Regions from separate parts of the Brachybacterium sp. AG952 genome, predicted to be linked through region 1. Evidence: riboswitches for the same ligand, from Rfam matches in the RefSeq annotation. Region 1 holds a riboswitch; each other region holds the start of a gene.
The links. A riboswitch is a leader RNA that binds a small molecule or an ion and turns the genes downstream of it on or off. The one in region 1 is predicted to bind thiamine pyrophosphate.
Positions count from the first base shown of each region.

Region 2: it holds a riboswitch for thiamine pyrophosphate, as region 1 does, so the genes downstream of both, DEU31_RS02650 (bifunctional hydroxymethylpyrimidine kinase/phosphomethylpyrimidine kinase) here and DEU31_RS11640 (3-oxoacyl-ACP reductase) in region 1, are expected to answer to the same signal.
Region 3: it holds a riboswitch for thiamine pyrophosphate, as region 1 does, so the genes downstream of both, DEU31_RS04605 (YkoF family thiamine/hydroxymethylpyrimidine-binding protein) here and DEU31_RS11640 (3-oxoacyl-ACP reductase) in region 1, are expected to answer to the same signal.

Region 1 covers NZ_SNXV01000004.1:279,856-286,920, reverse strand. The annotation lists gene DEU31_RS11655 (carbohydrate ABC transporter permease) at 1-801, opposite strand, end outside; gene DEU31_RS11650 (sugar ABC transporter permease) at 801-1,721, opposite strand; gene ngcE (N-acetylglucosamine/diacetylchitobiose ABC transporter substrate-binding protein) at 1,721-3,217, opposite strand; TPP riboswitch at 3,466-3,559, shown strand; gene DEU31_RS11640 (3-oxoacyl-ACP reductase) at 3,773-4,576, shown strand; gene DEU31_RS11635 (LLM class flavin-dependent oxidoreductase) at 4,576-5,946, shown strand; gene DEU31_RS11630 (hypothetical protein) at 6,049-6,966, opposite strand.
Region 2 covers NZ_SNXV01000001.1:603,529-610,593, forward strand. The annotation lists gene DEU31_RS02635 (thiamine phosphate synthase) at 1-539, opposite strand, end outside; gene thiM (hydroxyethylthiazole kinase) at 536-1,321, opposite strand; gene DEU31_RS02645 (MFS transporter) at 1,318-2,658, opposite strand; gene DEU31_RS02650 (bifunctional hydroxymethylpyrimidine kinase/phosphomethylpyrimidine kinase) at 2,655-4,400, opposite strand; TPP riboswitch at 4,391-4,483, opposite strand; gene DEU31_RS02655 (HNH endonuclease signature motif containing protein) at 4,943-6,622, shown strand; gene DEU31_RS02660 (exonuclease SbcCD subunit D) at 6,674-7,065, shown strand, end outside.
Region 3 covers NZ_SNXV01000001.1:1,034,387-1,041,451, forward strand. The annotation lists gene purQ (phosphoribosylformylglycinamidine synthase subunit PurQ) at 1-350, opposite strand, end outside; gene purS (phosphoribosylformylglycinamidine synthase subunit PurS) at 350-601, opposite strand; gene DEU31_RS04595 (MBL fold metallo-hydrolase) at 819-1,574, shown strand; gene DEU31_RS04600 (methyltransferase domain-containing protein) at 1,582-2,190, shown strand; TPP riboswitch at 2,240-2,348, shown strand; gene DEU31_RS04605 (YkoF family thiamine/hydroxymethylpyrimidine-binding protein) at 2,386-3,108, shown strand; gene DEU31_RS04610 (ECF transporter S component) at 3,105-3,806, shown strand; gene DEU31_RS04615 (ATP-binding cassette domain-containing protein) at 3,796-6,414, shown strand; gene DEU31_RS04620 (phosphoribosylaminoimidazolesuccinocarboxamide synthase) at 6,542-7,065, opposite strand, start outside.

The DNA.
Region 1 (7,065 bases):
CACGTTGAACACCCCGATCGAGATCAGCCCCGGCCGTGCCAGCGGCAGCATGATCCGGAAGAACACCCCGAAGTGCCCGGCTCCGTCGAGGAACGCCGCCTCGGCGAGCTCCTTGGGGAGGGTGCGGAAGAACCCGGTGAGGAAGAAGATCGAGAACGGCAGGGAGAACGCGGCGTAGACGAGCACCAGGCCCAGGTTCGTCGCGAACAGTCCGAGCCCCTGCACGATCCGCACCAGCGGCACGATCGCGAGGAACACCGGGAAGGTCATCCCCGCCAGGTACAGCCAGTACAGCACCCGGCTGCCGGGAAAGGGATAGCGCGCCATCACGTAGGCGGTCATCACCGACAGCAGCATCGTCAGCACCACTCCGCCGCTGACCACGATCACGGTGTTGGTGAAGAACGCGCCGATGTTCGCCTGCTGCCAGGCGTCGACGTACACGCCCAGTCGCAGCTCGCCCGGCAGGCCGAAGGGGTCGTTGTAGATCTCCTCGTTGGTCTTCAGCGAGGAGGCGAGGATCCAGACCAGCGGCACCAGCACCACGAGCGCCCAGGGCACGAGCATCAGGTGCGGCAGGCCCGAGCCGCGGGGTCGACGGGGTCGATGCGGCCGACGGGGACGGTGCGGCCCGTCGGCCGACGGAGACGTCGTCGTCGCCGACGAGGCGGACCCGCCCGGGGAGTGCCCGGCGGGCTCGCCCGCCGGCCGGTCGTCGAGCGCGGGGCCCGTCGGCGCGGAGCTGACCTCGGCGCGCGGCTGGGCCGGTGTGGACGAGGAGGTCGCGGGGGAGGGGGCCATCAGTACTCGAGCTCCTCGCGCTTGGTGAGGCGGAAGGTGACCAGGGCCAGCGCCACGGAGCCGAGCATCATCACGGTGCCCATCGCCGAGGCGTAGCCGAACTGGGAGTTGAAGGAGAACGCGGTGCGGTAGAGGTAGGTCGACATGACGTCGGCCCCCGAGTCCGCCGCCGTACCGGTCATCGACATCACGGCGACCAGCGCGTACGAGTCCAGGGTGCCGATCGCCAGATAGATCAGCGCGGTCTGGGCGTGCGACCAGATCAGCGGCAGGGTCACGTGCGCGAAGCTGCGCACCCGCCCCGCCCCGTCCAGCGACGCCGCCTCGTACAGCTCCTGCGGCACCCCGCTCATCGCGGAGAGGAACAGGACCATGTAGAAGCCGACCGAGGACCACACCGCCGCCAGCGCGATCGCGAGCAGGATCGTGCGCGGGTTCCCGAGGGGTCCGTTCGGCACGACCGCGAGGATGTCGGTGCCCACCAGGCGCAGCAGGCCGTCCAGCAGTCCGCCGCGGGAGGCGTAGATGTAGCTGAACATGATGCCGATGATCACCACCGGCACCACCTGCGGGAAGAAGAACAGCACCCGGTAGGCGCCCGCCCCGCGGACGGCCCGGAGCGTGCCCGAGCCGCCGCGGGTGATCAGCGTGGCGAGCAGCAGCGCGAGCCCGAGGGTGACCACCGGGATGATCACCAGCAGCACCGCATTGTGGGAGACCGCCCTCCACCACGCCCCGTCCCTCGCCATCCGCACGTAGTTGTCCAGCCCGACGTACTCGAGGGTGGGGGTGTAGCCCGTCCAGTTCGTGAACGAGATCTGCACCCCCTGCGCGAAGCTCGACAGGACGAACACCGAGTACAGGACCAGACCGGGCGTGATGAAGGTGAGGATCAGCCACCACCTGCCGCGCAGATGCATCAGCGGGTCTGCTTCGCGATCGCGTCGTCGCCGGCGACCTGGTCCGCCGCCTTCTGGCAGCGGGTGAGGAAGCCGTCGACGTCGAGGTCGTCCAGCAGCAGCGCGATCAGCGCGGCGCGGGTCTCCTCCGCCATCGCCGGGTACCAGGTCGGGTACTTCACGACCTGCCAGGGCTCGACCGCGTTGGAGCGCTCGATCATCTCGGTCAGCGTCGTGAACGGGTCGCTGAGCTGCTGGTCGTCGTGCGCGCCGGCGACCATGGTCACGCTGTTGGAGAGCTCGGCGTAGTTCTGCGAGGACTCCTTCGACAGCAGCGCGCGCAGCAGCTCGAGGGCGGCGGGCTTGTTCGCGGCGCCCTCGGGCACGAACCAGCCGGCCCCGGGGTTGTTCGGGGTGAGGTCGGCCAGCGCCGGGTCCGGGGAGGGCAGCGCCGCGGCGGTCATGCGGAAGCCCTCGGGGATCGCGGACTTCATCTCGTTCTCCAGCCAGGCGCCGACGGGGATGAACACCGCCTCGTGGTTCAGCCACGCGGTCTGCGACTGGACGTGGGTCATCTGGGCGACGCCGGGGAGGATCAGCTCGTCGGTGCGCAGCTGCAGCAGCGCCTCGGCGGCCTCGCGCACGGCGTCCTGCTGCCAGGCGCCGTCCTCGAGATTGTCGATGCTCCTCCAGACCTCCTGCCCGCCGATCTTCGCCACCAGAGGCTGGAGGATGCCTTCATCGGGGTAGTTCGCGTGCTGGCCGGTGAAGGCGAACGGGAAGATCCCGTCGGCCTTGATCTCGGCGCAGAGCGACATCAGCTCGTCCCAGGTGGTCGGCGCCTCCCAGCCCTTCTCCTCGAGGAGGGCGGCGTCGTGCCAGAGCGCCCAGGCGTACTGGACGGTGTTCAGCCCGACGAGGGTGCCGTCGACGGTGCCCGCCTCGCGCACGCCCGGGTTCAGGGACTCCTCCACGGTGATCTCGGAGTCGTCCCAGCTGGGCGCGGCCATGAGGTCCTCGAGCGAGGCGAGCTGGCCGTTCGCGGTCAGCGAGGTGATGTCCAGGGCGCCGGCGCCGGAGTTCTGGAAGAGGTCCGGGGGAGTGCCGTTCACGAACTGGGGCTGGAGGGTGCTGAGGTCCTCCGTGCGCACGATGTCGGCTTCGAGCTCGGGGTGCTTCTCCTCGAGCAGCTGCTCGGTGAGGTCGAGATACGGCACCCCGCCGCCGCCGTCGAAGACGAAGGCCTTCAGCTCGCCGCCGGCGACGCCGAAGGGGTTCTCGGGGCTGGTCTCCGCGGCCCCGGCGGAGCCGCCGTCGGAGCCGCCCGCGCCGGCGCCCGGAGCGCCGGAGGTCGCGCAGGCGGAGAGGCCGGCCGCGCCGAGCGCCCCGGCGAGGCCGAGCAGCGCGCGGCGCGTGGTGCCGGGGCCGGCGCTGCCCGGGGCGGCGGGAGCGGGGGTGGTGCGGTGCGTGGAGAGGGCGGAGAGGCGGGAGGAGCGGGAGGAGCGAGGGGTGGACACGACGGGCCTTTCGACGTCCGAGGGGTGACGACGACAGCGTGGCGGGCCGAGATGACGAGCCGGTGACCTCGAGATGAAAAGCAGCACCACGTTGTGTCGGCACGATGGTAACTATTTCCATCCGTCGTCGGAAGGGGTGCGCCCTCGTCGGTGCGCCCGCCCAGGAGGCGGACGTGCCGCAGCTCCACGAGCTGGGAGGCAGCTCGACGAGATCGGGAGCGCCCCGCGGCCGGCGGCGGGTACAGTCGGTGATCGACACGGGGTGCCCCGCCAGGGGCTGAGAGCACACCCGGAGAACCTGATCGAGTTCATGCTCGCGGAGGGATGTCGTCGATGCGCTGTGCGCTGTCGCCCTGCAGGCCACGGTCCTGCGGGCCAGGGCCGTGCTGGTCGCGGACCGGCACGCTGCCGCCGTGCACGCCGCCATCCCCTCTCCCGGTCCCCGTGTCGCCTCCCGCGCAGCGCCGCGCCCCGATGCGGCTCTGCTCCGACCGCGACACGTTCCTCCCGCTCGGCGGCGGGCGTGCTCGCCTGCCCTGAAAGGACCGCACGACCATGACCCCCTCCACCCCGACCACCCGCGCCTCCCGTACCGCCCCGCCGCTCTCGACGCAGGTCGTGCTCGTCACCGGGGGCGCCCGCGGCCTCGGCCGGGCCCTCACTGAGGCGTTCCTCCGCGAGGGCGCCCGGGTCGTCGTCGACCACCTCACCAGCGAGGCCGCCGCCCGGGAGATCGCCGACGCGCACCCCGGCCGGGCGATCGCCGTGCGCGCCGACGTGCGCGAGCGCGACCAGGTCGAGGCCCTGTTCGCCCGGGCCGAGGCCGAGTTCGGCGACCCCGTCGACACCGTCGTGAACAACGCCCTGGCCGGCTTCTCCTTCGACGGGGACGCCCGCGCGAAGGCGCACGAGATCGGCTACGAGGCCTTCGCGGGACAGTTCTCCGGCGCCGTGCAGGGCGCGCTGCACACGATCCAGTCCGCCCTGCCCGGCTTCGACCGCGCCGGCTCGGGACGCGTCGTCAACATCGGCACGAACCTCCTCCAGCATCCCGTCGTGCCCTACCACGACTACACCGCGGCGAAGGCGGCGCTGCTGGCCCTGACCCGCACCTTCGCCGCCGACCTCGGCCCCCGCGGCATCACGGTGAACATGGTCAGCGGCGGCCTGCTGCGCACCACCGACGCGAGCTCCGCGACCCCGGGGGCGGTGTTCGACGCGATCGCCGCGAGCACCCCGCTGCGCTCTGTGACCACGCCCGCCGAGCTCGCCGACGCCGTGCTCCTCCTCGCCTCGCCCTGGGCACGGGCGATCACCGGGCAGAACCTCGTCGTCGACGGCGGGCTGGTGATGGACTGATGTCCACCCACGGCCACGCCCATGCCTCCGTGACCGGCGCCGCCCGCCGCCCGGTGCGACTGAACCTGTTCGCCCATGCCTGCGGCCACCACTCCGCGGCCTGGCGTGCGCCCGGCTCCTCGGTGGAGCGCCTCGCGGACATCACGTACTGGGAGGAGCTCGCCCGGATCGCGGAGCGGGGCCGGCTCGATGCGGTCTTCCTCGCCGACGGCCAGTCGATCGGCACGGCCGGCGTCGAGCGCGGTCCCGCCTGGATGCTCGAACCGCTCACCGTGCTCACCGCGATGGCCCGCGCCACGGAGCGGGTCGGGCTGGTCACGACGGTCTCCAGCACCTTCTGGGACCCGTTCCACGCCGCCCGGCTGCTGGCGAGCCTGGACCACATCTCGCGCGGCCGGGCCGGGGTCAACGTCGTCACCTCGATGACCGATGAGGAGGCTCGCAACCACTCCATGACCGCCCTGCCGGGCCATGCGCAGCGCTACGCCACGGCGGGGGAGTTCCTCGAGGTGCTCCAGGGGCTGTGGGAGTCCTGGCCGATGGACAGCATCCTCGCCGAACCGGACGGCGCCTACGTCGACCCCGCTCTCCTGCGTCCGCCGCTGCATCGCGGGGAGGCCTTCGCCGTCGACGGGCCCTTGAACGTGCCGACCCCGCCGCAGGGCCGCCCGGTCCTCTTCCAGGCCGGTGCCTCGGAGCCCGGGCGCGCGCTCGCCGCCCGACACGCCGAGGGGATCTACGCCGTGGCCTGGGATCTCGCCTCCGCCCGCACCTATCGCGGCGACATCCGCTCCCGCGCTGCGGCGCTCGGACGCGACCCCGACGCCCTCGCCGTCATGCCGGGGCTGGTCCCCTACGTCGCCTCGACCGAGGAGGAGGCGCGACGCCGCAAGGCCGAGCTCGACGCCCTGCTGCCCGTGCAGGACTCGCTGCGCCAGCTCTCCTTCTTCGTCGGCCAGGACACGTCGGACTGGGAGCTTGACGCCCCGGTCCCGCCGCTGCCGCCGCTGGAGGAGTTCACCGGGCCGAAGGGCCGCTACGCCACGGTGCTGCGCATCCTCGAGATCGCCCGCCCGACCGTCCGCGAGCTGCTGGGGCTCCTCGCCGCCGGCGGCGGCCACGCGACCGTGATCGGCACCCCGGAGCAGGTGGCCGACGAGATCGAGCGCTGGGTCGACGCAGGAGCGGCCGACGGCTTCAACCTCATGCCTCCCACCCTGCCGGGCGGCATCGAGGAGTTCGTCGGCCAGGTGGTGCCGGTGCTCCAGCGGCGTGGGCGCTTCCGCTGCGAGTACGAGGGGACGACCCTGCGCGACCATCTCGGCCTGCCGCGGCCGCCGCAGGGAATCCCGGCGCCGACGGGGAGCTGACCGACGCTGGCGAGCGGCCGGTCGGACGGGACCGCTGAGGGAGGGGACGGGGCCTGTTCGCGGCGCCGGCCCCTCCCGCGGAAGGGGCGTCGCCCCGAGCCCTCAGAGCGAGCGCTCGGGCTCCGTCGCTCGGACCCGCCCCAGGATCGCGTCGACGAAGAGCTCCGTCACCTCCGGAGCGAGGTGCAGGTTGTAGGTCGGCTCGAACAGCTCCGCCTCGATCAGCACCCGCCCGTGCTCGGCCGAGTCGACCAGGTCGATCCGCCCGTACAGCGGCGTGCCGAGGCCGGTCACCTCGGCGACCGCCGCGAGCACCCGCTCGGCGAAGGCCTGCTCGTCGGCCGAGGCCTCGACGAGCTGGGGGTTCTCCTGGTACTGGCCGCCGCGCAGTCCGCCGCCGCGGGCGAGCAGCGCGCCCTTGGCGACCGCATGGGTGAAGCGGCCGTCGAGGGTGTAGACCGCCTTCTCCAGGCCCTCGGAAAGCTCGGGCACCTCGGGCTGCACCATGACGGTCCCGCCCGCGTCGAGGATCTGCCGGGCGAGGGCGAGCGCGGCGGGGTCCTCGCGCGCGAACAGGCCCGTGCGCTGGGAGCCGGCCCCGACGGCCGGCTTCACGACCACGTGAGCGGCCTGCGTCGGCGCCGCGAGCGCGTCGCGGACCGGGTCGAGCGTGCGGTGGTAGGTCGTCGGGATCACGGGGATCCCCGCGGCCTCGAGCTCGAGGAGATAGTGCTTGTCCATGTTCCAGCGGACCAGCTCCGGCTCGTTGAGCACGTGGGTCTGCGTCCCCGCAAGCTCGAGCCACGCCGCGAACTCGGCGGGGTGCTGGGCGTAGTCCCAGGGGCTGCGGAGCACGGCGAGGTCCCAGGAGGCCCAGTCGATCGACGCGTCGTGCCAGTCCAGCGAGGCCGCCTCGACGCCGCGGTCGCGGAGGGCGGCGACCAGCGGGGCGCAGTCGCGGTCGGGATCGGCGGAGGTGAAGGCGCCGGGGGAGGTGGTCACGATGCCGATGCGCGTCATGATTTCGAGGGTAGGGCGCAGGGCGGGAGGTCCGACGCCGCGTCCGCCCGTGGGGCGGGCGGGAGCGAGCGCCCCCGGCCGAGGAGGGCGCCGACGGTC
Region 2 (7,065 bases), on a different contig from region 1:
GCCGGGGTGACGTCCCCGATCGCGACGATCGGCAGCATCGTCGCCCGCACCAGCGCCGGGTAGCCCTCGACGCCCAGCGGATCCCGGCCGGAGTCCTTCGTGGGGGTGCGACGGAAGGGGCCCGCGCCGAGATAGTCGAGGTCGAAGGCGACCCCGGCCGAGTCGCGGACCAGGTCGAGCGTGCCCGTGGTCAGTCCGATGACCGCGTCGTGGCCGAGCAGGGCGCGGGCGTCGGGGACGGGCAGGTCGTCCTGGCCGAGGTGGACCCCGTGCACGTGCGCCCCGCGGGCCCGGGCCGCCGCGGCGACGTCGGCCCGATCGTCGACCAGCACCCGTGTGCTCGGGTTCGCCGTGCGGACGGCCTCGGCGACGGCGAGGACGAGCTCGAGCAGCTCCCGCGTGCTCGCCTCCTTCGCCCGCACCTGCACGACCCCGGCCCCGGCCGCCGCGGCCTCGGCGGCGACCTCGACGGTGCGCGGCCCGGTGCCGGAGGTGACGAGATAGCAGCGCAGGTCCAGCGGAGAGGAGGGGGCGGTCATGGGCGTCGTCCGATCTCGTCGAGGGCGTCGAGCAGGTGCATGCGGAAGCTGCCGGGTCCGGTCGCGCACGATGCGGCGCGCTCCCCGGCCAGGGCCATCCAGGTGGTCGCGGCGAGCGCGGCCTCGAAGGGATCCTCCCAGACGGCTGTGCAGGCGGCGGTCAGCGCCCCCAGCAGGCAGCCCGTCCCGGTCACGCGCGGCAACAGCGCGGAGCCGCGGGCGAGGCGGGCCTCGCGGCTCGCATCCAGCACCAGGTCCACCGCGCCGGAGACGGCGACGGCCCCGCCGGTGAGGCGGGCGACCTCGGCGGCGGCGCCGGCGGCGGACTCCGCGGCGGCGGTCGAGTCCGCGCCCCGCCCGCCTCCCGCCTCGCCCACCAGGGCCAAGACTTCGGAGGCGTTGCCACGCACCGCCGTCGGCCGCTGTTCGATCAGCCGCCGCGCGAGCGGGGTGCGGACCGGGGCGATCCCGATCGCCGTAGGGTCCAGCACCCAGGGCCGCTGCTGCTCGCGCGCGACTGCGACGGTGGCGGGGATGCCGTCCATCGCGTCGGTCGAGAGGGTGCCGAGGTTGATCAGCAGCGCGTCCGCGACGGTCGTGACGACGGGCGCCTCGACGACGGTCTCGGTCATCATCGGCCGCGCCCCGGCGGCGAGCAGCCCGTCGGCCACCAGCTGCATCGACACGGTCGCGGTGAGGCAGTGGACCAGCGGCGCCGCCTCCCGCACCGCCGCCAGGACGGGCAGGGCGCGGGCGAGATCGGGGTCGTCGGCGGGGCTCATCGCGTGCTCCGCTCGGCGACCGTGTCGAGGTTCGCGTCGATATCGTGCGGGGAGAGCCGCGGGCCGAGCAGCGCCCCGACCACCACGAGCAGCCCGCCGAGCGCGACCATCCCCATCACGGTGGTGTGCCGGCCGAGCAGCGGCTCGAGCGCCGGCACGTAGAACGGGTACAGCGCCGGCAGCACGAGGGAGAGGCTGTAGGCGGAGCCGTAGCCGGTCGAGCGGATCGCGGTGGGGAACCGCTCGGAGAGATAGGCGGCGATCGGACCGTAGGCGGAGACCGTCGCGACCTGCAGCAGCGCGGCGAGCAGCGCCGCGACGGCGAGGGTCGGCGCGGTGACCGCCGCCCACCACAGCACCGGGCCGAGGATCCCCGCGACCGCGCCCCACACCACCAGCAGTCGACGCCTCCCGACGAGGCTCGAGAGGTGCCCCGCGAGCGCCATCACCAGCGCCTGCGCGATCGAGGCCGCGCCCATCACCAGCGGCACCGCCTCCGGGGTGATCGGCGAGTCGGTGGACAGCCGCGCCGTCAGCAGCAGCACGGTCGAGTCGGTGAGCAGCCACAGCCCCGTCATCAGCACGAACGCCGCCCAGAACGCGGACGCCCAGCGTCCGGTGAGCAGGCTGCGGAGGCCCGGGCGGGGAGAGGCGGGGGCGGCCGACGGGGTCCGCCTCGCCTGCGGCGCATCGACCACGTGCCGCCGGTAGTAGAGCATCATCCCGATCGACAGCGCCGCGCCCGCGACGAACAGCGCTCGCCAGCCCCAGGCCGCGTACTGCTCCGGCCCGAGGGCCGCCAGCAGCGCCGCGACGGCGAAGGCGATCGTGGCCTGCGCCCACGGCGCCATCGAGAGGATCAGACCGCTCATCAGCCCGCGCCGCCGCGGCCTCGACCACTCCATCGCCAGCGGGATCGCGGCCGAGTACTCGCCGGCCACGAAGATCCCGCCGAGGAAGCGCAGCGCCAGGATCAGCGCGACCGTGCCCGGGCCGAGCATCTGATGGGTGGGGACGAGCGCGATCGCGAGCACGCACGCCGCGGTGCCCGCGATCGCGAGACGGGTGGTGCGGGTGCGTCCCATGCGGTCCGCGATCCGTCCGAACACCACCCCGCCGACGGGCCGACCCAGCAGCATCGCGACGATGATCAGCGCCGCCGCCGACGCGGTCGCCGACGGGCCCGCGATCACGAGCATCGCCGGGGCCAGCGCCGTGACCGGCAGGAACACGTGGATGTTGTCGATGAAGTTCCCGACCACGCCGGCGCGCAGCGCGGCCCGACCCTCGGGCGGCAGGGCGCGGGTGCCGGTCGCGGCGATCGAGGCGGCGGTCATCGGGTCGCCCCCGCGAGGGCCGGAGCCGGGGAGACGGCGGCGGCGTCCACACGTCGTGCCTGCTCGAAGAACTCCAGCTCGTGACGGCAGGCGCGGAGGAAGGCGCGGGCCGCCTCCGCCCGCACGGCGGGATCGGCGGCCTCGAGCTCGCGCTCGACGACGCCGAGCGCCCCGCGCACCCCCTCCACGAAGGTGGGGTCGCGGTAGGTCAGGAGCCACCCCGCGTAGGGGTGCTCGTCCGGGACCTCGGGCAGGCTCGCCCCGACCTGCGCGTACAGCCAGAAGCAGGGCAGCGCCGCGGCCGCTCCGACGGCCGTCGGGTCGCCGAGCGCCCGGGCGAGCAGGAAGTCGGTGTACGCGCTGGTCACCGGGCTGACGGCCACCTCTGCCGCGTCGGGGCGGGCCGCGAGCCAGGCGCGGTGCAGCTCGAGCTCGGTGTCCACGCAGTGCCGGGAGGAGTCCGACCAGAACTCCCGCGCGGCAGGGCCCTCCGAGGTCGCGGCGAGGGTCGCGAGGGCGCGGGAGTAGCGCTGCAGGTAGTGAGCGTCCTGCGCGAGATAGAAGGAGAACTGCCCCTCGGGCAGGCTCCCGTCCTCGAGCGCCGCCACGAAGCCGGAGCCCTCGATCGCGCCGGCGAGCGGCGCCCCGGCCGCCCACAGCGCCTCGGTCCACGGGCCGACGGGCGGGACCGAGGCGGCAGGACCCGTCGGGGCGTCGGCCGTCGCTCGGGCGGCGAGCTGGGCCGGCTGCTCCCACCGGTCCGGCACCGCGCCGCCGGCGACCCACGGCGCGGCCGATCCCGCCGCCGCGAGCCGCCGTGCCCGGTGGGCGTGGTCGACGGGGCCGTTCCCGCTCCCGACCTGCAGCTCTGCGCCGTGCAGGATCGCCTCGTGGAGCCAGTCGGTGACCCAGGCGAGGGCCGTGGCCGGGTCCTCACCGGCGCCGAGCCGGGTCGCGAGCGCGGCCGCGAGGGAGCAGCCGGTGCCGTGCGTGCTCGTCGTGTCCACCCGCGTCGAGTGCACGGGGTGGCGGGTACCGTCGGTCCCGATCCAGGTGTTGGTGACCTCGCGGCTGTCGAGGTGCCCGGTCTTCACCACGACCGCGACGCCGGTCGCCTCCGACCAGCGGGCGGCCTGGGCGAGGGCCTCGTCCTCGTCGTGCGCGCGGGGCTCGCCGGTGAGGACGGCGAGCTCGTCGATGTTCGGGGTGACCACGGTGGCGAGGGAGCAGAAGCGGATCATCGCCTGCTCCGCCTCGGGCTCCAGCAGCCTGTCGCCGCTGGTCGCGACCATCACCGGGTCGACGACGAGCACCCGCGGCGGGTGCGCGGAGAGCCAGGTCCGGACGGCCTCGATGATCTCGGCGGTGCCGAGCATGCCGGTCTTGACCGCCTCGAGCTCGACGTCGTCGGAGACCGCGCGGAGCTGCGCGGCGAGGAACTGCGCGGGAGGGACGTGGATGTCGCTCACGCCGTGGGTGTTCTGTGCGACGACCGCGGTGACCGCCGCCATGCCGAAGCCGCCCGCGGCGGTGATCGACTTGAGGTCCGCCGCGGTGCCGGCGCCGCCCGTCGGGTCGGTGCCCGCGATCGAGAGCACTCGCGGGGCCGACGGCGCGGGGCGGTCGGATACCGGATGGCCCGTTGCGGGATGGCCGGACGCGGGCCGGCGGGTAGCGGGCCGATCGGGCGCGGCGGCGCGGGGGAGGGCAGCGGGAAAGAGGGTGCAAGGATCCGAGCTCATGCGGACATCCCTTCGCTAGTACGAACTAGATCAGGTTCCACGGGTGTGATCTCAGCGCCTCGGGCGCACCCCGTGTCCAGCAGCCGAGTGTAGGCCAGGCGGCGGCGGAGGGGCCGGGATGTCCGGGGTCGATGCCCCTCTACCGCAGGGGTCCGACAGGCGAGGCGGCCCCTCGGAAATCTGTGGATGGCATTGTGGAAAACGAGGAGCTGTGGAGGAAAGGTGTGGATCGAGAGCCGCATTGCGCTCGAGATCCGCCACTCGATCAGAAAGTTATCCACATATTCTCTGTGGGCCTTTCTTCTGTCGGTGTCGGTCCCTAGTCTGAAGGAGTCGGATCGAGAAGGGCGGTGCATCGACGCATCGCCGACGCGGACGGGGAGGAGGGGCCGATGGGCATCACGCAGCCGGAGCATTCGCCGGGCGATGAGATCGCCGACGGCGCACGCGACGCGGTGCGTTCCGGGCGGTCGGATGCCGCCGCCCCAGATACCTCCGCGTGGGAGGTCTCCCTGCCCTCGGTTCCCGCTTCGTCGCCGGTGGTGACGGCATCGCCGTCGGCTCCTGCCGCCACCTCCCCGGACCCCGTCGACGATGCCCTGATCGCGTCGCTTCCTGCACGTTTCCGCCGGGTCGGCGCACGCCAGGCTCGTACTCGTGATGCGCTGCCCGATCTCGGCGGCTGCGCCGACGACCCCGCCCTCAGCGAGGCCGCGCAGCGCGTGTGGGATGCGGAGCGCGCCACTGCCCTCGCGCTCGCTGCGCAGTACCGCGCCCTCGCCGCCCTGCACGAGTTCGAGGGCGAGTACGAGGACGCCTGCGAGCTCGACGAGGTCGAGACGCTCCGCGCCGCACTCGGCCTCCGGGTCACTCGCAGTGCCGCGAGCTGGCGACTGCGCGACGCATACCAGGCCGTGAACCATTTCCCGCGCACCCTCGAGAACCTCGAATCCGGGAGCATGCCGTCGGCCTGGTTCCAGAAGATGCTGAAGACCTCGCAGAAGATCTCCGAATCGTCCAGGAGAGATCTCGATGTCGTGATCTCGACATGGTCCACGGATATCAGTCCGGAACGATTCTTCACGCTCCTGCGCGCCCTCATCGAGCATCTCGCCGAGCGCGAGAGCCGTCCCGATCCCGTCGCTGCGCTCGAGCGCACCGTCGAGCTGCTTCCCGGCGCGGAGGCCGGCACCGGGACCCTGAGGATCACGGGCCCGATCCCCGAGATCCTCGCCCGGTGGAAGTCAGTCGACGAGTCCGCCCGCGCCGTCCAGGCGGCGCAGCGCGCGGCGCTCCGCGACGGCACGCCGATCCCGCACGACCCCGACGGCGTCGTCCGCGAGACCGGACGGGCCCTCCCGCTGACCCGGCTGCGCTACGCCCTGCTCGACACCGCCGAACTCGACGTCGACGGGGTCGCCGTCCCCGCCGAGCGGTTCCGCCTCAACGTCACCGTGCCCGTGCTGACCCTGCTCGGCGCCTCCGACCAGCCCGGCATGCTCGACGGCGTCACCCCGCTGCCGCCCTCGATGGCGCGTTCCCTCGCCGGCAGCTGCACCGTCTGGCACCGCGTCCTCACCAGCGCGAGCAGCGGCGCCTTCCTCCCGCTCCCGGCCGACCGCGTCACCCCCACCCCCGCGATGCTCGAGCACCTCCGGCTCCGCAACGGGCAGTGCGCCGTCCCCGGATGCACGCGCCCCACCTCCTGGGCCTCCGAGTGCGACCACATCGAGGAGTGCCTGCGCGGCACCCCGGGCGAGGGCGGCGCCACCGAGGTCGAGAACCTGCACCTCCTGTGCTGGCAGCACCACCTCGACAAGACGAGCGGCCTGCTGGACCCCACCCGGCTCCCCACGCAGGCAGGCAGGCCCGGCCGCACCCGCTGGACGATCGGCCGCCACGGCGACGCCGTCACCGTCCTCGACGACCTCGACCACGCCAGCCTCGAGATGGTCGAGCTGCTCACCGCCGCCTGGACCGGATTCCTGCGCGGCACCCACGCCGGCAGCCCCGCGACCAGCCCGAACAGCCCACCGGAGCATCCCGCTGACCGGCGTGTGCTCACCACGCCGGTGGTCGAGGAACCGACTATGCAGACCCAGGCTCCGCCCGGGCCACCGCCGACCGCGACGCCCTCGCGCGGCGAGACTCCGACACCCCCTGCCCAGCTCCCGGAGCCTCCGCCGGAGGGATGGGGCGACCACGGTCCGCCGCCCTTCTGATGCCGCGCGCCCGTCCCTCGTCCGTCGCACCCCACCCCTAGGCTCGATGACATGAAGATCCTGCACACCTCGGACTGGCACCTGGGCCGCACCCTGCACAAGGTCGACCTGCACGAGCACCAGGCCGCCTTCCTCGACTGGCTCGTCGACCTCGTCGAGGCCGAGGGGGTGGACGTCGTGGTGATCCCCGGCGACGTCTACGACCGCGCCGTGCCCGCGGTGAGCAGCGTGACCCTCCTGGACCGGGCCCTCGCCCGCCTCGCCGACACCGGCGCGACCGTGGTGCTGACCAGCGGGAACCACGACTCCCCGGAGCGGCTCGGCTTCGGCCGCTCCCTGATGCGCGCCGGCATCCACCTGCTCACCGACCTGCCCGGGATCGAGCATCCCGTCTCCGTCGAGGACGAGCACGGCGAGGTGCTGTTCTTCGGCCTGCCCTATCT
Region 3 (7,065 bases), on a different contig from region 1:
GCCAGCGGCTGGTCGCGGCAGATGAACGCACGGTGCGCGTTCTTGATCATCGCGCCGGGCAGCAGGTGCGTCTCGCAGAGGATCTGGAAGCCGTTGCAGATGCCGAGGACGGGCATGCCGCCGTTCGCGGCGTCGACCACCTTGTCCATCACGGGGGCGAAGCGGCTGATCGCCCCTGCGCGCAGGTAGTCGCCGTAGGAGAAGCCGCCGGGCAGCACGACCGCGTCGACCTCGTGCAGCGAGTCGTCGCCGTGCCACAGCGCGACCGGCTCGGCGCCGCCGAGCCGCACGGCGCGCAGCGCGTCGCGGTCGTCGAGCGTGCCGGGGAAGGTCACCACACCGATGCGCATCAGGCGTCCTCGACCTCGAGGGCGACGACGTCCTCGATCACCGGGTTCGACAGCAGGGTCTCGGCGGCCTCGCGCAGGGAGGCGAGCACCTCGTCGGTGACCTCGCCCTCGACCTCGAGCTCGAACCGCTTGCCCTGGCGCACCGAGGCGATGCCCTCGAAGCCCAGGCGGGGCAGCGCGGCGGCGACCGCCTTGCCCTGCGGGTCGAGGATCTCCGGCTTCGGCATGACGTGGACCACGACACGTGGCATGGGGGCACTCCTGAGGGGACGTGTGGCGCGCGCGGCGGCGTGCCGGGGGCTGGTGCTCGGGCGCGGCCCGAGGGCCCCATCGTACCGAGGAACGCGGCCGTGCCGACGGGGCGCCCACGGCGGTGTCCTCCCGCGCGGACGCCCCCGCCGCCCTGGCACGTCCCGGCCGACGGGGACTAGGTTCGAGGCACGCGACCTCGACCCCCGGGAGGACCCGATGAAGATCCGCCACCTCGTCCATTCCTGCCTGCTCGTGGAGACCGCCGGGCGACGCCTGCTCGTGGATCCGGGCGGCTTCAGCGCCGACGCGGTGCGGGGCCTGGGCGCCGAGGAGCTCGCGAGCCTCGACGCCGTGGTGATCACCCATCAGCACCCCGACCACGTCGACCCCGCGCTGCTGGGCGAGGTGCTCGCCGCCGCGTCCGACGCCGAGGTGATCGCCGAGCCGGAGACCGCCCGGATGCTCACCGCCGCCGATGCCTCCGACGGCGGCGGCGCCGGCGAGGGGAGCGACGGGCCCCTCGTCGCGCAGGAGCGGGTGATCCCGCTCGCGGCCGGGGAGGCGCACCGCTTCGCGCCCGTCGGCGACCACCTGTCCTTGCGGCTCGAGGCCGTCGGCGGACGCCATGCGATCATCCACCCCGACATCCCGCGGATCGGGAACTGCGGGATCGTCCTGTCCGCCGGGGACGGGCCGCGGCTCGGCATCACCGGGGACTCCCTCGAGCCGGTCCCCGAGTTCCACGGCATCGACGTCCTCGCCTTCGCCGTCACGGCGCCCTGGTCGAAGATGTCCGAGACCATCGAGTTCCTCCGCGCCGTCGGCCCGCGCCTCGCCCTGCCCGTCCACGACGCGGTCGCGAGCGACCTCGGACGACCGATCTACCTGCGCCAGGCCACGAACCTCGCCCCCGAGGGCACCGAGGTGCGGGACTGGCCGGAGGACGGCGTCGTCGAGGTCGCCCGGAGCTGACGGCGACATGTCGCACCGGACCGAGGGAGAGCGCCGCATCGACGAGGCGCTCGCGGCGAACGACCGGCGACGGTTCCTCCCCGAGGAGCTGCGGGGGCTCGCCGGCGAGGACCGGCCCCTGCCGATCGGTCACGGCCAGACGAACTCCCAGCCCACGACGGTGCGGAACATGCTCGCCCTGCTCGACGTGCGACCGGGGCAGCGAGTGCTCGACCTCGGCGCGGGATCGGGATGGACGACGGCGCTGCTCGCCCGGCTGTGCGGACCGGAGGGGAGGGTGATCGGCGTCGAGCGGCGCGCCGAGCTGATCAGCCCGGCCCGGGCCGCGCTCGCCGGGACAGCGGACGCGGGGACGGCGAGTGCCGAGATCCGACTCGCGCACCCCGGCGTGCTCGGCGCGCCGGAGGGCGCGCCGTACGACCGGATCCTCGTCTCCGCGCAGGCCGACGCCGTGCCGCGGAGCCTGATCGCGCAGCTCGCGGACGGCGGCGTGATGGTGATCCCCGTGCGCGAGCGGATGCTGCGCCTGGAGCGCCGCGGCGAGGAGGTCGCCGCGAGCGAGCACGGCGCCTACGTCTTCGTCCCCCTCGTCGAGGACCCGCCGACGACCCGCTGAACGCAGCGCCGGACACGAGGAGCGTGCGCCGGACCGGACCGGTAGGGTGCGGGGCGTGCACGGGAGTCCGGTAGGCCGGGCTGAGAGGGAGTACTCGAACTCCGACCGTAGAACCTGATCCGGATCATGCCGGCGCAGGGAGCTCCGCCGAGCGATCGTCGCCGCGCGCCCGTGCCCGTACGAAAGGCATGGACCGTGACCTCATCGCCCACCGCCCCCACCGCGCCCGCCCCCTCCGGCGGCCCGACCGCGACCCCGCTCGGCTTCGGGGTCGGGGCCCGAGTCACCGCCGCTGTGATGAGCGAGGACTACGCCCGGATCCTCACCGATGCGCTCTCCCGGCTGGACCTCACCGGCCTCGTGCACGAGACCGGGGACGTCTCGACCTATCTCGGCGGCCACGAGGCCCACCTCCAGCGCGTCCTGATCGACCTGGCCGAGGCGCTCGCCCGCACCGGCCATCACGCGACGCTCACCGTGCTCCTCTCGCGCGGCTGCCCCGGCGAGGTGGCCTGCGAGCTGCCCGGCGGCGCGGGCCCCCGCGCGACCGAGGTGCCGCAGCCGCGGAGCACCGGACGCTTCGCGAGCGCCGAGTGGGCGCTGTACCCGCTGGCCGACGAGGTCGCCGTCGACGGCACCGCCCCCGACCACATGCGCGACATCCACGCCGCGATCGACCATGCGAAGGACCTCGGCACCTTCCGCGGCTCCGAGCACTTCGTCACCCGGCTCGAGGGCGACGCCGGCGACGTGATCGCGACCGCGCTCGCCGGCTGGCTGCTCGTCGGCCGCGGCGTCCAGCACGTCACCAGCCACCTCACCCTCTCGCTGAACAGCCCCTCGCACGAGGGGCGGGAGCTCGCGGCGAGCGCCGACGCTCCGGGCGCCGGCGACGAGGGCCAGGAGGCCTCGCGATGACCGAGGAGCACGGCACCGCCGCGCCCGCGCACGAGTCCGCCGCTCCCGACGCCGCGCCCGCCGACGCCGGCGCGACCGCCCCTGCCGGCACGTCCCGTCGCCGCACCCCGCTGAGCCTGCGCGAGCTCGTGCTCGTGGTGGTGCTCGGCGTCGTGTTCGGCTTCCTGTACTGGGTGTTCGTGCAAGCCTGGAACGGCCTGGCGATCGCGATGGGCCCGGCCGGGGACCTCGCCCAGCACCTCGTGTTCGGCTCCTGGCTGCTGGTGGCGCCGGTCGCGATCGCGATCCTGCGCCGACCGGGTGTGGGGATCCTCGCCGAGATGCTCGCCGCGGTCATCGAGGTGGTCTTCCTCGGCAGCCCCGTCGGCCCCCTGCTGCTGCTCTCCGCGGCGCTGCAGGGGATCGGCTCCGAGCTGCCCTTCGCCCTGACCCGCTACCGCCGCTTCGGCTGGGGCGTGTTCGCCGCCTCCGGTGCGCTCGGCGCGGGGCTGGTGTTCTTCTGGACCGCGTACCGGATGGGCTGGTACGGCCAGGACCTGCTCGCGCTCCGGCTCGGCGTTCAGGTGCTGTCCGGGATCGTGCTCGGCGGTCTGCTGGCCCGGGTGATCGTCCGCGCGCTCGAGCGCACCGGCGTGCTCGCCGACTTCGCGATCGGTGCCGCGGGCGCGGCACGGATCCCCGAGCGCCGTGTCCGCTGAGGCGCACGCCGCGGGAGCGGCCCCAGGCCGGGTGCAGGGCCCCGAGCATCTGCAGGCCCCGGAGCAGGAGCCGGGCCCTGTGCGGGCACCGGCTCCCTCCGGCGAGCCCCGGGTGCTGGTGGCCGAGGGGCTCGAGGCGGTGCTGCCCTCGGGGGCCGGCGTCGGCCCCTGGAGCGGGGAGATCCGTGCGGGGGAGCAGGTGCTGCTGCTGGGACCGTCCGGCTCGGGCAAGTCGACCCTGCTGCGGGTGCTCGCCGGGGCGATCCCGTCCCATCAGCGCGGTCGGGTCACCGGATCGGTGCGTCTGCTCGACGGCACGGCCAGCGGCGCGGGCGTGATCGACCCGGTGGCGGGCGGGGTCCTCGCGACCGCGCCCGTGCTCGGCCATCTCGGCCAGGACCCGGTCGACGGGGTCTGCCTCCCCCTGATCGCCGACGACGTCGCGCTCCCGCTCGAGAGCGCCTGCACGCCTCCGGAGCGGATCGGGCCGCGCGTCCACGAGGTGCTCAGCGCGATGGGCGTGGGCGAGCTCGCGCACCGCTCCGCCGCGACGCTCTCCGGCGGGCAGCTGCAGCGGGCCTCGCTCGCCGCCGCGATCGCCGCGCGGCCCCGTCTGCTCCTGCTCGACGAGCCCACCGCCATGCTGGACGCCGAGGGCGTGGCCGCGGTGCGGAGCGCCGTCGACGCCGCGACAGATCAGACCGGCTGCGCGCTGCTGCTGGTCGAGCACCGCCTGGACGAATGGGCGGGGGAGCGGGGCCTGGACGGGCTTCCCGCGCGGACCGTGGCGCTGGACCGCTCCGGCCGGGTGCTCGCCGACGGGCCGACGCGGGAGGTGCTCACCGCCCACGGACCCGCCCTGCGGGAGCAGGGATGCTGGCTGCCGCGCGAGATCGAGGAGCGGGTCGGCGGATCATGGCCGGCCGAGCCCGCCGGATCCGCTGAACCGGCTGGATCCGCCGCCCTCGTGCCCCTGACGGCCGCGACACCTCGCTCGGAGGTGCTGCTGCATCTCCGGGACGCGACCCTCGGCCCGCCCGATGGGTCCGGTCGGGGCGAGGACGCCGTGCTCACCGGCGCGGACCTCGAGATCCGCGCCGGGCGTCTGCTCGCGGTCGTCGGCCGCAACGGCGCCGGGAAGTCCACGCTCCTCGGCGCCCTTTCACGGCTGGACCCCCTGCGTGCCGGGACGCTCGAGGGCGCGGCGGCGGGCCTCGTCCTCCAGCGGCCCGAGTCCCAGTTCGTCGCCGACACCGTCGAGGACGAGCTCGCCGCGAGCGACGCCCCGCAGGACGTGCGGCGCGCGATGCTCGAGCGCCTCGACCTCGCCGACCACGCGGCGCAGAGCCCCTACCGCCTCTCCGGCGGGCAGCAGCGCCGCCTCTCCCTCGGCGCGATGCTGCTCGCCGACCGGCCCGTGCTCCTGGCCGACGAGCCCGGCTACGGCCTGGACCGCGCCGCGCACGAGGCCGTCCTCTCCCTCCTGCGGGAGGCGGCCGATGCGGGACGCGGCGTGGTCATGACCACCCACGACCTGCGCAGCCTCGAGGCCGCGGACGAGGTCGTGGTGATCGCCGACGGACGGCTCGTCGGCCCCCTGACCCCGGCCGCGCTGCTGGCGGACGACGCGCTGCTGCGCCGGGCCGGGCTGCGGGTCGCGGACCGGCTGGGCCCGCACCCCCGCGAGGGCACCGAGGCCGAGCGGGCGGGCTCGTCGGCCCCTGTGCGCGCCGACGGCTCGCTCTCGCCGGGGGCGGGATCCCCGCTCTCCGAGCAGCAGAGCTCCGCGCCCGCCGACGACCCGGCGCCGCGGACGGCGCTCGACCCGCTCGCCCGGCCCCGGACGGCGCTCGACCCGCCCGCCCTGCCGCGGGCCCCGCTCGCACGGCGCGATCCGACCGTGCTGCTCGGCCTGCTCACAGCGCTCAGCATCGTCTGCATCACGCTGACCGATCCGGCGCCGCTGCTGGTGCTCTACGCGCTGCTCGCCGCGGGGACGATGCTCGGGCTCCGCCTCGGGCCGCTCGCGCTCGCCCGTGCGCAGGCGCCGTTCGTGCTGTTCGCGGCCGGGGTGCTCATGGTCAACGTGCTCAGTCGACCCGGCCACGAGCCGTGGCCCGACCTGCCCGTGCGCGTGACCAGCGAGGGGATCGTGCTCGGTGCCGCGCTCGCGCTGCGGGCGCTGGTGATCGGGCTCGGCGCGGTCGCCGTCGTGCGCGCGAGCGATCCCGGCCGCACCATGACCAGCCTGCGCACCCATGCCCGCCTGCCGGCCCGCATCGCGCTCGCGCTCCTGGCCGGCCAGCGTCTCCTCGAGGACCTGCCGCGGCGCTGGGCGACGATCACCCGCGCCCACCGGCTGCGCCGGCCCCCGTCGGCCGACGGGACCCCCGGCCGGCTCGGGCCGCGGGCGATGGCGCGATGCGCCTTCGCGCTGCTGGTCGACGCGATCCGCTCCTCGACGAGGATCGCCTTCGCGCTCGAGAGCCGGGGACTGGGCACGGGGGAGCGCACGCAGTGGCGCACCGCCGCGCTCACCCGGGCCGACGGCGCGCTCGTGGTCGGGGTCGTGCTCGCGGTCGCCGCGGTGCTTGCCCTCGCCCGCTGAGCGAGGAGCCGGGTGGACGCCCCTGACAGTCTCGTCGAGGCCCGCGCCTCAGCGGCGCAGCGCGGCGGGGCCCCGCGCAGCAGCGTCCACGTGGAGGCGACGCCCGCCCCGCCGGTCGCCGGGCGCCTCAGAAGCTCGTGCCGGTCAGGCGCTCGTAGGCCTCGACGTAGCGGGCACGGGTCTGGGCGACCACCTCGGCGGGCAGCTCGGGCGGCGGTGTGTTCGAGCCCTTCGACCAGCCGGAGGCGGGGGAGGTGAGCCAGTCGCGCACGAACTGCTTGTCCAGGCTCGGCTGGACGCGGCCCTCCTGGTAGGTGTCCGCGGACCAGAAGCGGGAGGAGTCCGGAGTGAGCACCTCGTCGCCGAGCACCAGCGTGCCGTCGATGCGGGAGCGGCCGAACTCGAGCTTCGTGTCCGCGAGCACGATCCCGCGCTCCCCGGCGAGGGTGCGCGCCCGCTCGTAGACCGCGAGGGTCATCGACTCGAGCTGCTCGGTCAGCTCCGCCCCGAGCAGGTCCCGGGCCTGGGCGACGGTGATGTTCTCGTCGTGCGCGCCGGCCTCCGCCTTCGTCGACGGGGTGAACAGCGCCGGGTCCAGGCGCGAGGCCTCCACCAGCCCGGACGGCAGCACGTGCCCGCCCACCGAGCCGC